DNA from 2 places in the Pseudomonas sp. MYb118 genome. Region 2 is predicted to be linked to the other one. Evidence: predicted binding sites of a transcription regulator. Region 2 holds the regulator's gene; the other holds the start of a gene.
What was found. Region 2 encodes sigma-54, which starts transcription at its own class of promoters, with help from an activator protein. Its sites were predicted from a motif close to ANTGGCATNNANNTTGCTNT; they were not measured.
Positions count from the first base shown of each region.

Region 1 (7,039 bases), 610 kb from region 2:
GTTCGTCAGTTTTTCCTGGAAGTGCGAGATAGCGCGGCATTCAATTGTCGTGTGCCTGAATGAATGCAGGGGCCGTGCCGGATAACTCCATTGAAGGGCCCGCAATTAAAAAATCTGGCGAAAGGTTGTTCAAAAATCCACCAGTCCCGGTATGATCGCGCGCCCTGATGCACACGCCTGGTAACAACCGATGATGAAGCCCAACCTGATCGCCGCCGCCGAGATCGATCGCCTCGATACCTGGGCCAAGTACTCCGCCCCGATGTGCGGCTCGTGCGTGTCCAGTTGCTGCACCCTGCCGGTCGAGGTCAAGATCAAGGACCTGATCCGCATTGGCATCGTCGACGAATTCGAACTGGGCGACCCGCCGAAGAACATCGCCAAGCGCCTGCAAAAGGAAGGTCTGGTGGAGCGCTTCAACCAGAAAACCGGCATCTTCACGCTGCAGCGCATGAGCAACAACGATTGCTACTACCTGGATCGTAAGAGCCGCCTGTGCACCATTTATGACAAGCGCCCGGACACCTGCCGCAACCACCCGAAAATCGGCCCGCGGCCAGGGTATTGCGCGTACAAGCCCAAGGAAGTCGAGCGTGAACGCGGTTCGCGCAGCATCGAGCGGTTCTGATCTGCCGATTGCTCTGACAGGGCCAGGGTAACTTGGCCATGGGTTCGCGTCGCCAATTCCTATACGCCGTAAACTCCCGCCCGACAGAACAAACCTCGCCCAGTCATTAGTGTGGAGCATCATTTCTCCAGAGAAGATGCTCATGCGTTATTTAAAGGCAACCGCCCAGGACCGTAGCGGCAATGGCAAGGCCGACGCCGTGCTCCTGCACTTTCACAACGGCCCGGCCAACCAGGTTCACGAAGCCTTTGCCCTGGACATGTCCGCTGATGGCCGGATCGAGTTCGGCTTCGCCGGCGATATCAATTGCGACGGAAAACAGGATTTCCAGGATCAATTGCTGCTGACCCGTTTTGCCGAGGTCTTTTTGCAACTCAACTGGTTCAACAAGGGTGATAACTGGGAGCGATACCTCAAGATCGGTGCCACCGACCACCACAAGGACGGTTCTCCCAACGTTGTCACGCTGCGATTCAGCGAAGACGACGGAACGCCCGGCACTGCCATTCGCATCCGGTCCGCCGCGGCGTACGACGGCGACAATGACGGCGAGCTGGATTCCTTTACCAATGGCGATGTGGATGGCGATGGGGTTGTCAGCAAGGCGGACAAGGTTTTGCTACGGCAGATGGCAGAGGCCTATCTGGCGTTTCGGTGGTTTGATGCCTGACAGCTGATTTTGCGGCGCCTGACCCAACCCATCGCGAGCAGGCTCGCTCCCACATTTTGAGTTGTGAATACAGGACCATTGTGGGAGCGAGCCTGCTCGCGATGAGGCCAGCACAGGCACCAAAAAACCCCAGACAAACAAAAACGCCCCCGGCCTTTCGACCGGGGGCGTTTTCGTTTCAGCCTGGCTTAGTTAGCCTTGGCTTTCTTGGCAGCGCGGGTACGCTCGCTTTCGTCCAGGATCTTCTTGCGAAGACGGATGGACTTAGGAGTGACTTCGCACAGCTCGTCTTCCTGGATGTATTCCAGAGCCTGTTCCAGGGTGAAGCGAACAGGTGGAACCAGGGCGATGGTTTCGTCTTTACCCGAAGCACGCATGTTGTCGAGCTTCTTGCCCTTGGTAGGGTTGACGCCCAGGTCGTTGTCACGGCTGTTCTGACCAACGATTTGACCGTTGTAGATCTCCTGGCCGTGTTCTACGAACAGCTTGCCACGAGCCTGCAGGGTTTCCAGGGAGTAGGTCAGTGCCTTGCCGGTTTCAACCGAAACCAGAACGCCGTTCTGACGGCCGGACATGTGGCCCGACTTCACTGGAGCGTAACGATCGAAGATCGAGGTCAGGATGCCAGCACCGTTGGTCAGGGTCAGGAACTGGTTACGGAAACCGATCAGACCACGAGCAGGGATGTTGTATTCCAGACGCACACGGCCTTTGCCATCCGGCACCATGTTGCTCAGGTCGCCTTTACGCAGACCCATCTCTTCCATCACCTTGCCCTGGGAATCTTCAGGGATGTCGATGGTGACGTTTTCGAACGGCTCTTGCTTGACGCCGTCAACTTCACGAATGATCACTTCAGGACGGCCCAGGGCCAGTTCGAAGCCTTCGCGACGCATGGTTTCGATCAGTACCGAAAGGTGCAGCTCACCACGGCCGGACACCTTGAACTTGTCAGCCGAGTCGCCTTCTTCAACGCGCAGTGCAACGTTGTACAGCAGCTCTTTGTCCAGACGATCCTTGATGTTACGGGAGGTCACGAACTTGCCTTCTTTACCGCAGAATGGCGAGTCGTTTACCTGGAAGGTCATGGAAACGGTTGGCTCGTCAACGGTCAGAGGCTTCATCGCCTCGACAGTGTCCGGATGGCACAGGGTGTCGGAGATGAACAGCTCGTCGAAACCGCTGATGCAGACGATGTCGCCGGCGGCAGCTTCTTCAACGTCGATGCGGTGCAGGCCGTGGTGACCCATCAGCTTCAGGATACGACCGTTGCGCTTCTTGCCGTCGGCGTCGATAGCGACAACCGGAGTGTTCGGTTTGACGCGACCACGAGCGATACGGCCAACACCGATAACGCCCAGGAAGCTGTTGTAGTCCAGTGCCGAGATTTGCATCTGGAAAGGACCGTCACGGTCAACTTTCGGCGCTGGAACGTGGTCGACGACCGCTTGGTACAGCGGGGTCATGTCTTCCGCCATAGCGGTGTGGTCCAGACCGGCAATACCGTTCAGGGCCGAAGCGTAAACAACCTGGAAGTCCAGTTGTTCGTCGGTGGCCCCCAGGTTGTCGAACAGGTCGAAGATCTGGTCCAGAACCCAGTCAGGGCGCGCGCCCGGACGGTCGACCTTGTTGATCACGACGATTGGCTTCAGACCGGCTTCGAAAGCCTTCTTGGTCACGAAACGGGTTTGCGGCATAGGGCCGTCTTGAGCGTCAACCAGCAGCAGAACGGAGTCGACCATCGACATTACGCGCTCTACTTCGCCGCCGAAGTCGGCGTGGCCCGGGGTGTCCACGATGTTGATGTGGTAGCCGTTCCAGTTGATGGCGGTGTTTTTCGCCAGAATGGTAATGCCGCGCTCTTTTTCCTGGTCGTTGGAGTCCATCACGCGCTCGTCGTTGAGCTCGTTGCGCTCCAGGGTGCCGGATTGACGCAGGAGTTTGTCTACCAGGGTGGTTTTACCATGGTCAACGTGGGCGATGATGGCGATGTTGCGTAGATTTTCGATCACTTGTGTATCTCGATCAGAGGATTCGGTGTGCTGACAAGTCTTGGCAGCGATTAACAGTAGCGTCCGTGAAAGCCGTTACAGCTTGACGGTGGCGTCGGGGGGCCGGTGACGCAGGCCACAGGCAAACAGCCCCGGGCACTTAGCTCGGTCGATAAACGCGCACATTGGCATGCCCCTCACTGAGCAGATGGTGGGCATGCAGGCGACTCATCACGCCTTTGTCGCAATACAGCAGGTACTGGCGAGTAGGGTCCAGTTCCTTGAAACGAGCGTTCAGTGCATAAAACGGCATCGTTTGTACCTCGATGCCAGCGAGTTCCAGCGGGTCATCCTCGGCGGCATCCGGGTGGCGGATGTCGATCACGATCTGACCGGCCAGCGCATCGCTGACTTCTTCAATCTGAATGTCCTGGCCCAACTCGTCGATCACTCGGTCGATCGGCACCAGCTTGGCGTTTTCGAGCGCACGCTCGAGCACCGCCATGTCGAATTCTTTCTCTTCGTGCTCGACGCGGTAGCGCTTGGCGGCGGTCTTCGGGTTGACCGAAATGACCCCACAGTACTCCGGCATGTGCCGGGCGAAATCGGCGGTGCCGATTTCATTGGCAGTGTCGATGATGTCCTGCTTGTGACTGGCGATCAGCGGGCGCAGCACCAGCTTGTCGGTCACGCAGTCGATCACGGACAGGTTCGGCAACGTCTGGCTCGACACCTGGGAGATCGCTTCGCCGGTCACCAGCGCGTCGATGTGCAGGCGCTCGGCAATCTGCGAGGAAGCGCGCAACATCATACGCTTCAATACCACGCCCATATGACTGTTATCGACTTTGCCGAGAATTTCGCCCAGCACTTCCTCGAACGGCACACTGACAAATAACACGCGTTGCGAGCTGCCGTACTTCTTCCAGATGAAATGCGCGACTTCCATCACACCCAGTTCGTGGGCACGCCCACCCAGGTTGAAGAAGCAGAAGTGCGCCATCAACCCGCGGCGCATGATCTGGTAGGCCGCCACGGTGGAGTCGAAACCACCGGACATCAGCACCAGCGTCTGCTCCAGGGCACCCAGCGGATAACCACCGATGCCATTGTGCTGGCTGTGGATGACAAACAACCGTTGGTCGCGAACTTCGATACGAACTTCGATTTCCGGCTTTTTCAGGTCGATCCCGGCGGCACCGCACTGACGGCGCAACTGGCTGCCGACGTACTTCTCGATGTCGATCGAGCTGAACGGGTGCTTGCCGGCACGCTTGCAGCGCACCGAGAAGATCTTGCCGGCCAGTGCATCACCGTAGTGCTGCTTGCACTTCTCGACGATGTCGTCGAAATCGCCCAGCGGGTATTCGTCGATCTGCAGGAAATGCGCGATGCCCGGCATGCAGCTCAGGCGCTCGCCCATCTCTTTCAGGGCCTTGGGGTCTTCTACGCGGGTTTCCAGCTCGAGGTTGTCCCACACGCCGTTCACCACCACAGCCGGGTCCAGATCGCGGAGCACGGCACGGATGTTCTTGGCCAGCTGACGGATGAAACGCGTCCGTACCGGGCGGCTCTTGATGGTGATCTCGGGGAAGACTTTTACGATTAGTTTCATGAAAACAGCGCGCGCAGGGCCTGCCGAAAAAGGGGGGCGCGGATTATAGCGGAAATTGCTCAAGGTTTAACCAATTAATGTGCATAAGGTTTTGCGTGCACCAAAACAGGTCATTTATGAATTATGGCGCTACATTGTAGGGCGATAATTTTGCGGTTTTGCGCCTGCAAGCCTTTATAAACGTGATATTGGGGCGAAAAACCCATGCTGGGGCACTGGCATGCAATTTGCTCCCTTGTGAGGCAGGTTGCCTTGGCAGAGTATTCGCGCCGGCATCACAAACATTATGGGCATCCACTACCCGCCCTAAGCCACCCCGGAGGACAGTATGTCGAAGTCGGTTCAACTCATTAAAGATCATGACGTCAAGTGGATTGATCTGCGCTTCACGGACACCCGCGGCACTCAGCACCACGTGACCATGCCGGCTCGCGACGCGCTGGATGACGACTTCTTCGAAGTCGGCAAGATGTTCGACGGTTCCTCCATCGCTGGCTGGAAAGGCATCGAAGCTTCCGACATGATCCTGATGCCGGTAGACGATACCGCCGTCCTGGACCCGTTCACCGAAGAGCCGACCCTGATCCTGGTCTGCGACATCATCGAACCTTCGAGCATGCAGGGCTACGACCGCGACCCACGTGCGATCGCCAAGCGCGCCGAAGAGTACCTGAAGGCCACCGCCATCGGTGACACCGTATTCGCCGGTCCAGAGCCAGAGTTCTTCATCTTCGACCAGGTGAAATTCAAGTCCGACATCTCGGGCTCGATGTTCAAGATCTACTCCGAACAAGGTTCGTGGATGTCCGACCAGGACGTGGAAGGCGGCAACAAGGGCCACCGTCCAGGCGTCAAAGGCGGCTACTTCCCGGTTCCACCGTTCGACCACGACCACGAAATCCGTACCTCCATGTGCAACGCACTGGAAGAAATGGGCCTGACCGTCGAAGTTCACCACCACGAAGTGGCAACTGCCGGCCAGAACGAAATCGGCGTCAAGTTCAACACCCTGGTGAAGAAAGCCGACGAAACCCAAACCCTGAAGTACGTCGTGCACAACGTTGCCGACGCTTACGGCCGCACCGCTACCTTCATGCCTAAGCCGCTGTACGGTGACAACGGTTCGGGTATGCACGTGCACATGTCCATCTGGAAAGATGGCAAGAACACCTTCGCAGGTGAAGGTTATGCCGGCCTGTCCGACACCGCCCTGTACTTCATCGGCGGTATCATCAAGCACGGTAAGGCCCTGAACGGCTTCACCAACCCGGCTACCAACTCCTACAAGCGTCTGGTACCAGGCTTCGAAGCTCCGGTAATGCTGGCCTACTCGGCTCGCAACCGTTCCGCTTCGATCCGTATTCCTTACGTGTCGAGCCCGAAAGCCCGCCGTATCGAAGCACGCTTCCCGGATCCAGCAGCCAACCCGTACCTGGCGTTCGCTGCACTGCTGATGGCTGGCCTGGACGGCATCCAGAACAAGATCCACCCTGGCGATGCTGCTGACAAAAACCTGTACGACCTGCCGCCTGAAGAGGCCAAAGAGATCCCACAAGTTTGCGGCAGCCTGAAAGAAGCCCTGGAAGAGCTGGACAAGGGCCGTGCGTTCCTGACCAAGGGCGGCGTGTTCTCCGACGACTTCATCGACGCTTACATCGCTCTTAAAAGCGAAGAAGAAATCAAGGTCCGTACCTTCGTACACCCGCTGGAATACGACCTGTACTACAGCTGCTGATACCTTGTCGCCTGCGCAAGCGGCGTGACAAAAAGAGAGGCCTCCTTCGGGAGGCCTTTTTTATGCCCGCCATCAAAGCGCCTGTCGGGCTCTCTGTGGGAGCGACGGTGCGACGATTCGACCTGCTCGCGAAAAATGCACAGGCGATGCAAGCCTTCAGGAAGTCCGCGTTATCGTTCATCGCGAGCAGGCTCGCTCCCACAGTTAAGCCTTATGCTGGAGAATTCCCCCAACCCTGACCTATGCTGCAACCCAACGCCTTCATTTCTGGTCGAGTTCATGGGTCGTGGTTTTCTGCTCATCCTGCTGCTGATCGCTCTGCCCGCCGCAGCGCAGATCTACAAGTACACCGACGCTGCCGGCAACACCGCCTACAGCAATCAACCACCGGATGGCGTGC
Region 1 covers NZ_JBFRXN010000002.1:2,068,731-2,075,769, reverse strand. The annotation lists gene ABVN20_RS15490 (YkgJ family cysteine cluster protein) at 191-628, shown strand; gene ABVN20_RS15485 (hypothetical protein) at 765-1,298, shown strand; gene typA (translational GTPase TypA) at 1,487-3,310, opposite strand; gene thiI (tRNA uracil 4-sulfurtransferase ThiI) at 3,450-4,904, opposite strand; gene glnA (type I glutamate--ammonia ligase) at 5,233-6,639, shown strand; gene ABVN20_RS15465 (DUF4124 domain-containing protein) at 6,919-7,039, shown strand, end outside.
Region 1: glnA (type I glutamate--ammonia ligase) is a predicted target of sigma-54. The motif match lies at 5,119-5,138, and genes of this name have one in related genera.

Region 2 (7,039 bases):
GGTCTTGCCACACCCGGAAGGCCCCATGATGCCGGTGACCTTGCCGCGCGGAATGCGGATATCGACGTTATTGAAAATGCTGCGCGCACCGCGCTTGAAGGTCAGTCCCTTCAGCTCGACCGCGTAGGCGTTATCGGCACTCATCTAAACTCCTTGCGATGCAGCCTTTCACTCGGACGCCTGTGTTGCTGACCACAGCACAAACCTACCGGGCGGGCCGAACTGGCGGCGAACTATATCACTGCAAAGGTCGGCCCCCCAAGCGCCAAGCCGGCCATGTTCAACCACCGGGTAGAAAAATTGACGTCAAATGTAGGCAATCGGTTACAAGGAATGACAAAGCGTGACGAACTTGCGTGAGGGTTTCGCTCATTGTCGCTATAATCGCCGCCTTTTCATCAGGCTAAACGATTTCTGACATGAGCCAATCCAGCGACCTGATTCAATCGGCACAACGCACCATCCGCCTCGAAATGGAAGCCGTACAAGGCTTGCTGCCCCACATCGACGCGGATTTCGTACGCGCTTGCGAGATGATTCTGGCCAGCAAAGGCCGCGTGGTTGTGGTCGGCATGGGTAAATCGGGGCACATCGGCAACAAGATTGCCGCCACACTCGCCAGCACCGGCACCACTGCGTTTTTCGTGCACCCGGCTGAAGCCAGCCACGGTGACATGGGCATGATCACCCGTGACGACATCATTCTGGCCCTGTCGAACTCCGGTTCCACCAATGAAATCGTCACCCTGCTGCCCCTGATCAAGCGCCTGGGCATTCAACTGATCAGCGTCACCGGCAACCCCGACTCGCCGCTGGCCAAGGCTGCCGAAGTCAATCTCAACGTGCATGTCGAGCACGAAGCCTGCCCGCTGAACCTGGCGCCGACGTCCTCGACCACCGCCGCGCTGGTCATGGGCGACGCCCTGGCCGTTGCCCTGCTCGAGGCCCGTGGCTTCACCGCCGAAGACTTCGCGTTCTCCCATCCGGGTGGCGCACTGGGCCGGCGCCTGCTGCTGAAAGTGGAAAACGTCATGCACGCCGGCGACGAGTTGCCCAAGGTCCAGCGCGGCACGCTGCTCAAGGATGCGTTGATGGAAATGACCCGCAAGGGTCTGGGCATGACCGTCATCCTGGAAGCCGACGGCAAGCTGGCCGGGATCTTCACCGACGGTGACCTGCGCCGCTCCCTGGACAAGTCGATCGACGTTCACCACACGACCATCGACGCCGTGATGACGGCGCACGGCAAGACCGCCCGCGCCGAGATGCTCGCCGCCGAGGCCCTGAAAATCATGGAAGACAACAAAATCAGCGCCCTGGTCGTGGTTGACGGTGACGATCGTCCGGTCGGCGCCCTGAACATGCACGACTTGCTGCGTGCGGGAGTAATGTAATGAGTGCGGACCTGCTGCAACGCGGCAAACAGATCAAACTGGCCGTCTTCGATGTCGATGGCGTGCTGACCGACGGCCGCCTGTACTTCCTTGAGGATGGCAGTGAATTCAAGGCATTCAGTACCCTCGACGGCCAGGGCATCAAGATGCTGATGGCCGCCGGCGTGCAGACAGCCATCATCAGTGGCCGCAAGACCCCGGTGGTCGAACGTCGGGCGAAAAACCTCGGCATTCCCCATGTTTTCCAGGGGCGCGAAGATAAACTGGTGGTGCTCGACGGACTGCTCGCCGAGCTCAAGCTGAGTTACGAAAACGTTGCCTACCTGGGCGACGACCTGCCTGACCTGCCGGTGATCCGCCGTGTCGGCCTGGGCATCGCGGTTGCCAATGCCGCCAGCTTTGTCCGTGAACACGCGCACGGCGTGACCCAGGCCCGTGGTGGCGAAGGTGCCGCTCGCGAATTCTGCGAACTGATCCTGCGCGCCCAGGACCGCCTCGACGCGGCCAACGCCGCGTACCTGTGAGCCAACTATGCTGAGCAAGAAAATTCGCAATACGCTGATATTCGGTTGCATCGCTGCGATCTTCGCTGCGGTCGGCTACTGGAACATCAGCCCGGAACGCTTTCTCGACAAGCCGGTGGCCAAGGTCGAAGACAGTCCCATCGACTGGTACGCGACCAACACGCACACCCTGCAATACCTTGAAGACGGGCGCGTGCAGTACGAGATGACGTCCGACAAGGCCGAGCACGTCAAGGCCACCGATATCACGCTGGTCACCAAGCCCGACCTGAACATGTACCGTGGCACCGATTACCCCTGGCACGTGACCAGTGACCGTGGCGAAGTGAACCCCGGCGGCACCGAGGTCGAGCTGATCGACAACGTACGCGTCAAGCGCACCGACGAAAAGAACCGCGACACCCTGATCACCTCCACTCGCATGACGGTGTTCCCGCAGGAGCAATATGCGCAGACCCAGCAACCCGTTAGAATCGACGGCGCTGGTGGCGTATCGACTGGCGTAGGAATGAAAGCCTATTTGAAGGACAGCAGGATTCACCTGCTATCGAACGTAAGAGGACAGTATGAGGCTCGTTAAAACCCTCCCTATTTTGCTCGGTCTGAGCGCAGCACTGGGAAGCGTGAGCGCCTGGTCTCTGCCGAACGATCAGCAGCAGCCTATCCGTATCCAGGCCGACGATGCCCAACTGGACGACAAGAATGGCGTTGCCACCTACACCGGCGACGTGATCATCACCCAGGGCTCGATGAAGGTGACCGGCAACAAGGTGACCATGACCCGTGCTCCGAACGGCGACATCGACGTGGTGACCTCGGTGGGCAACCTCGCCTACTTCGAACAACTGCAGACGGCGGGCGACACCAAGCCGGTGCAGGGCTACGGCGTCACCATCCAGTACCACGCCCAGCAGGACCGCGTCGTCCTGATCGACCGCGCCAAAGTGATCGACAAGGACGGCAACGTGACCCAGGGCGAGAAAATCGTCTATGACACCAACAAGAAGCTTGCTACCGCCGGCCGCGCCACAGGCGCCAACGTGACCGAATCGCGTCCGCGTATCGACATGGTGATCCAGCCGAAAAAGAAAACCGATGAGCAAAAGGCCCCGTAAATGGCAACTCTGAAAGCTCAGCATCTGGCCAAGAGCTACAAGAGCCGCCAGGTCGTGCGCGACGTCAGCCTGTCCATCGACAGCGGTCAGATCGTCGGCCTGCTCGGCCCCAACGGCGCCGGCAAGACCACCTGCTTCTACATGATCGTCGGCCTGGTGCAGGCCGATCAGGGCCGCGTGCTGATCGACGACCTGGACGTCAGCCACCAGCCGATGCACGGTCGCGCCAAGGCCGGTATCGGCTACCTGCCGCAGGAAGCCTCGATTTTCCGCAAGCTCTCGGTCGCCGACAACATCATGGCGATCCTCGAGACCCGCAAGGAACTCGACAAGGCCGGTCGTCGCAAGGAACTGGAAAGCCTGCTGCAGGAATTCCACATCAGCCACATCCGCGACAACCTCGGCATGAGCCTGTCCGGTGGTGAACGCCGCCGCGTGGAAATCGCCCGCGCCCTGGCCACCAGCCCGAAATTCATCCTCCTCGACGAACCTTTCGCCGGCGTGGACCCGATTTCCGTCGGCGACATCAAGCAGATCATCCATCACCTCAAGGCCAAGGGCATTGGCGTGCTGATCACTGACCACAACGTCCGTGAGACCCTGGACATCTGCGAAACCGCCTATATCGTCAACGATGGCCAACTGATCGCCGAGGGCGACTCTGCCACCATCCTGGCCAACGATCTGGTCAAGGAAGTGTATCTGGGCCACGAGTTCCGCCTGTAAGCGTCGAGGTATCCGACAGGTCGGTCGAGCGCTGGTAACGATGAAAAATCAAGACTTTTTTATTGTTACAGCGCTCTAGGCAAACGCTGCTGTTTCGGGCATATAATTTGCTTATGTTTGGCGCTCCGGCGCCCTGTAGTGGATGGCGCATGTGCGCCGGAAAAAGGTGTTAAGCCCCTGCCATGAAACCATCGCTAGTCTTGAGAATGGGCCAGCAGCTGACGATGACACCGCAGCTGCAACAGGCCATCCGCCTGCTCCAATTGTCGACCCTGGACCTGCAACAGGAAATCCAGGAGGCCCTGGAGTCCAATCCGATGCTCGAACGCCAGGAGGAAGGCGACGACTTCGACAACTCCGACCCGATGGCCGACAACGTCGAACAAAAGCCGAACAGCGAGATTCAGGAACCCTCCTACCAGGAAAGCACACCGACGGTCGACAACCTCGAGGAAGGCGACTGGAACGAGCGCATTCCCAACGAACTGCCCGTCGACACCGCCTGGGAAGACGTTTACCAGACCAGCGCCAGCAGCCTGCCGAGCAACGATGACGACGAGTGGGACTTCACCACCCGCACATCGGCCGGCGAAAGCCTGCAAAGCCACCTGCTGTGGCAACTCAACCTGGCGCCGATGTCCGACACCGATCGCCTGATCGCCGTGACCCTGATCGACTGCATCAACAATCAGGGCTACCTGGACGAAACCCTCGAAGAAATCCTCGAAGCCTTCGATCCGGAACTGGATATCGAACTGGACGAAATCGAAGCCGTCCTGCACCGCATCCAGCAATTCGAACCGGCTGGCATCGCCGCCCGCAACCTTGGCGAATGCCTGCTGCTGCAATTGCGCCAGCTGCCCGCCAAGACGCCCTGGCTGGCCGAGGCCAAGCGCCTGGTCACCGACTACATCGACCTGCTCGGCAGCCGCGACTACAGCCAACTGATGCGCCGCATGAAGCTCAAGGAAGATGAACTGCGCCAGGTCATCGAGCTGGTCCAGAGCCTCAACCCGCGTCCGGGCTCGCAGATCGAGTCCACCGAAGCCGAGTACGTCGTGCCCGACGTGATCGTGCGCAAGGACAACGAGCGCTGGCTGGTGGAGCTCAACCAGGAGTCCGTGCCACGGCTGCGGGTCAACGCCCAGTACGCCGGTTTTGTCCGCCGCGCCGATACCAGCGCCGACAACACCTTCATGCGCAATCAGTTGCAGGAAGCCCGCTGGTTCATCAAGAGCCTGCAGAGCCGCAACGAAACCCTGATGAAAGTTGCCACCCAGATCGTCGAGCATCAGCGCGGTTTTCTGGAGTACGGCGACGAAGCGATGAAACCGCTGGTCCTGCACGACATCGCCGAGGCGGTGGGCATGCACGAATCGACGATTTCCCGGGTGACCACCCAGAAGTTCATGCACACCCCACGGGGCATTTATGAACTGAAATACTTTTTCTCCAGCCACGTCAGCACCTCCGAAGGCGGCGAATGCTCGTCCACGGCGATCCGCGCGATCATCAAAAAACTGGTTGCCGCGGAAAATCAGAAAAAGCCGTTGAGTGACAGCAAGATCGCTGGTTTACTGGAGGCACAAGGCATTCAGGTGGCTCGCCGCACCGTCGCCAAGTACCGCGAATCCCTCGGGATCGCGCCTTCGAGCGAACGCAAGCGGTTGATGTAGAGCCACGCCACAGCGTTCCAGTGGCAGGTAATCAGTGCCTGCCGCTTTATGCACTGGCAACGAAGGAGAAGCTGTATGCAAGTCAACATCAGTGGACACCAACTGGAAGTGACCGAACCTCTTCGCACCTACATCGGCGAAAAACTCGATCGGCTGGAGCGACACTTCGACAAGATCACCAATGTCCAGGTCACGATGACCGTCGAAAAGCTCAAACAGAAAATCGAAGCCACCCTGCATATTCCTGGCGGTGAAGTGGTCGCCAACGCGGAACATACCGACATGTACGCGGCCATCGACGCACTGACCGACAAGCTGGATAAACAACTCAAAAAGCATAAGGAAAAGACCCAGAGCCTCCTCCAGGGCGCAACCGGTCGTTAACACTCCCTACCCATGATCCGACTTGAAAGCATCCTGACCCCCGGCCGTTCCCTGGTGAACGTGCCGGGTGGCAGCAAAAAGAAAGCCCTCGAACAAATTGCCAACCTGATCGCCCGGGAAGTCCCCGATCTGGAGATGCAAGATGTCTTCGAGGCGCTGATCGCCCGTGAAAAACTCGGCTCGACCGGTTTTGGCAACGGTATCGCCATCCCGCACTGCCGACTCAAGGGTTGCACCTCGCCCATCAGTGCCCTGATGCACCTGGATGCTCCCATCGACTTCGACGCCATCGACGGCGCTCCGGTGGACCTGCTGTTCGTCCTGCTGGTCCCGGAAGCCGCTACCGATGCGCACCTTGAATTGCTCCGTCAGATCGCCAGCATGCTCGATCGCAAGGAAGTCCGTGATCGCCTGCGCAGCGCCGCGAGCAATGAAGCCTTGTATCAGGTTGTCCTGGACGAGCAAAACGGGCACTAATCATGCGCTTGATCATCGTCAGTGGTCGCTCCGGCTCAGGTAAAAGTACCGCGCTCGACGTGCTCGAGGACAACGGTTACTACTGCATCGACAACCTGCCCGCCGGGTTGCTGCCGGAACTGGCCGAACGCGCGCTGATCCATACCGAACTGTCGCAACCGCTGGTGGCCGTGTCCATCGACGCGCGCAACCTGCCAAGCCACCTGACCCGTTTTCCCGAACTGCTCGAGGAAGTCCGCAGCCGGCACATCCAGTGCGATGTCCTGTACCTGGATGCCGACGAAGAGACCTTGCTCAAGCGTTTTTCGGAAACCCGTCGCCGCCACCCGCTGAGCAGCGCCAATCGCTCGCTGGCCGAGGCGATCAACGACGAGACCAATCTGCTGGGGCCGATCGCCGACCTCGCCGACCTCAAGGTCAACACCACCAGTCTGAACCTGTACCAGTTGCGCGACACCATCAAGCTGCGCCTGCTGAACCAGCCGGAGCCCGGTACGGCGTTCCTGGTGGAGTCGTTCGGGTTCAAGCGTGGCATGCCGGTGGACGCCGACCTGGTGTTCGACGTGCGGTGCCTGCCCAACCCTTACTGGAAGCCGGAGCTACGCGAGCAATCCGGCCTCGATCAACCCGTTGCCGAATACCTGGCCGCCCAGCCGGATGTCGAGGAGATGTTCCAGGACATTTCCTCCTACCTGCTCAAATGGCTGCCCCGCTTCGCCGCCAGCAACCGCGCCTATGTCACC
Region 2 covers NZ_JBFRXN010000002.1:2,673,815-2,680,853, reverse strand. The annotation lists gene ABVN20_RS18025 (ATP-binding cassette domain-containing protein) at 1-144, opposite strand, end outside; gene ABVN20_RS18020 (KpsF/GutQ family sugar-phosphate isomerase) at 420-1,394, shown strand; gene ABVN20_RS18015 (KdsC family phosphatase) at 1,394-1,918, shown strand; gene lptC (LPS export ABC transporter periplasmic protein LptC) at 1,926-2,498, shown strand; gene lptA (lipopolysaccharide transport periplasmic protein LptA) at 2,485-3,033, shown strand; gene lptB (LPS export ABC transporter ATP-binding protein) at 3,034-3,759, shown strand; gene ABVN20_RS17995 (RNA polymerase factor sigma-54) at 3,942-5,435, shown strand; gene raiA (ribosome-associated translation inhibitor RaiA) at 5,511-5,819, shown strand; gene ptsN (PTS IIA-like nitrogen regulatory protein PtsN) at 5,832-6,296, shown strand; gene rapZ (RNase adapter RapZ) at 6,299-7,039, shown strand, end outside.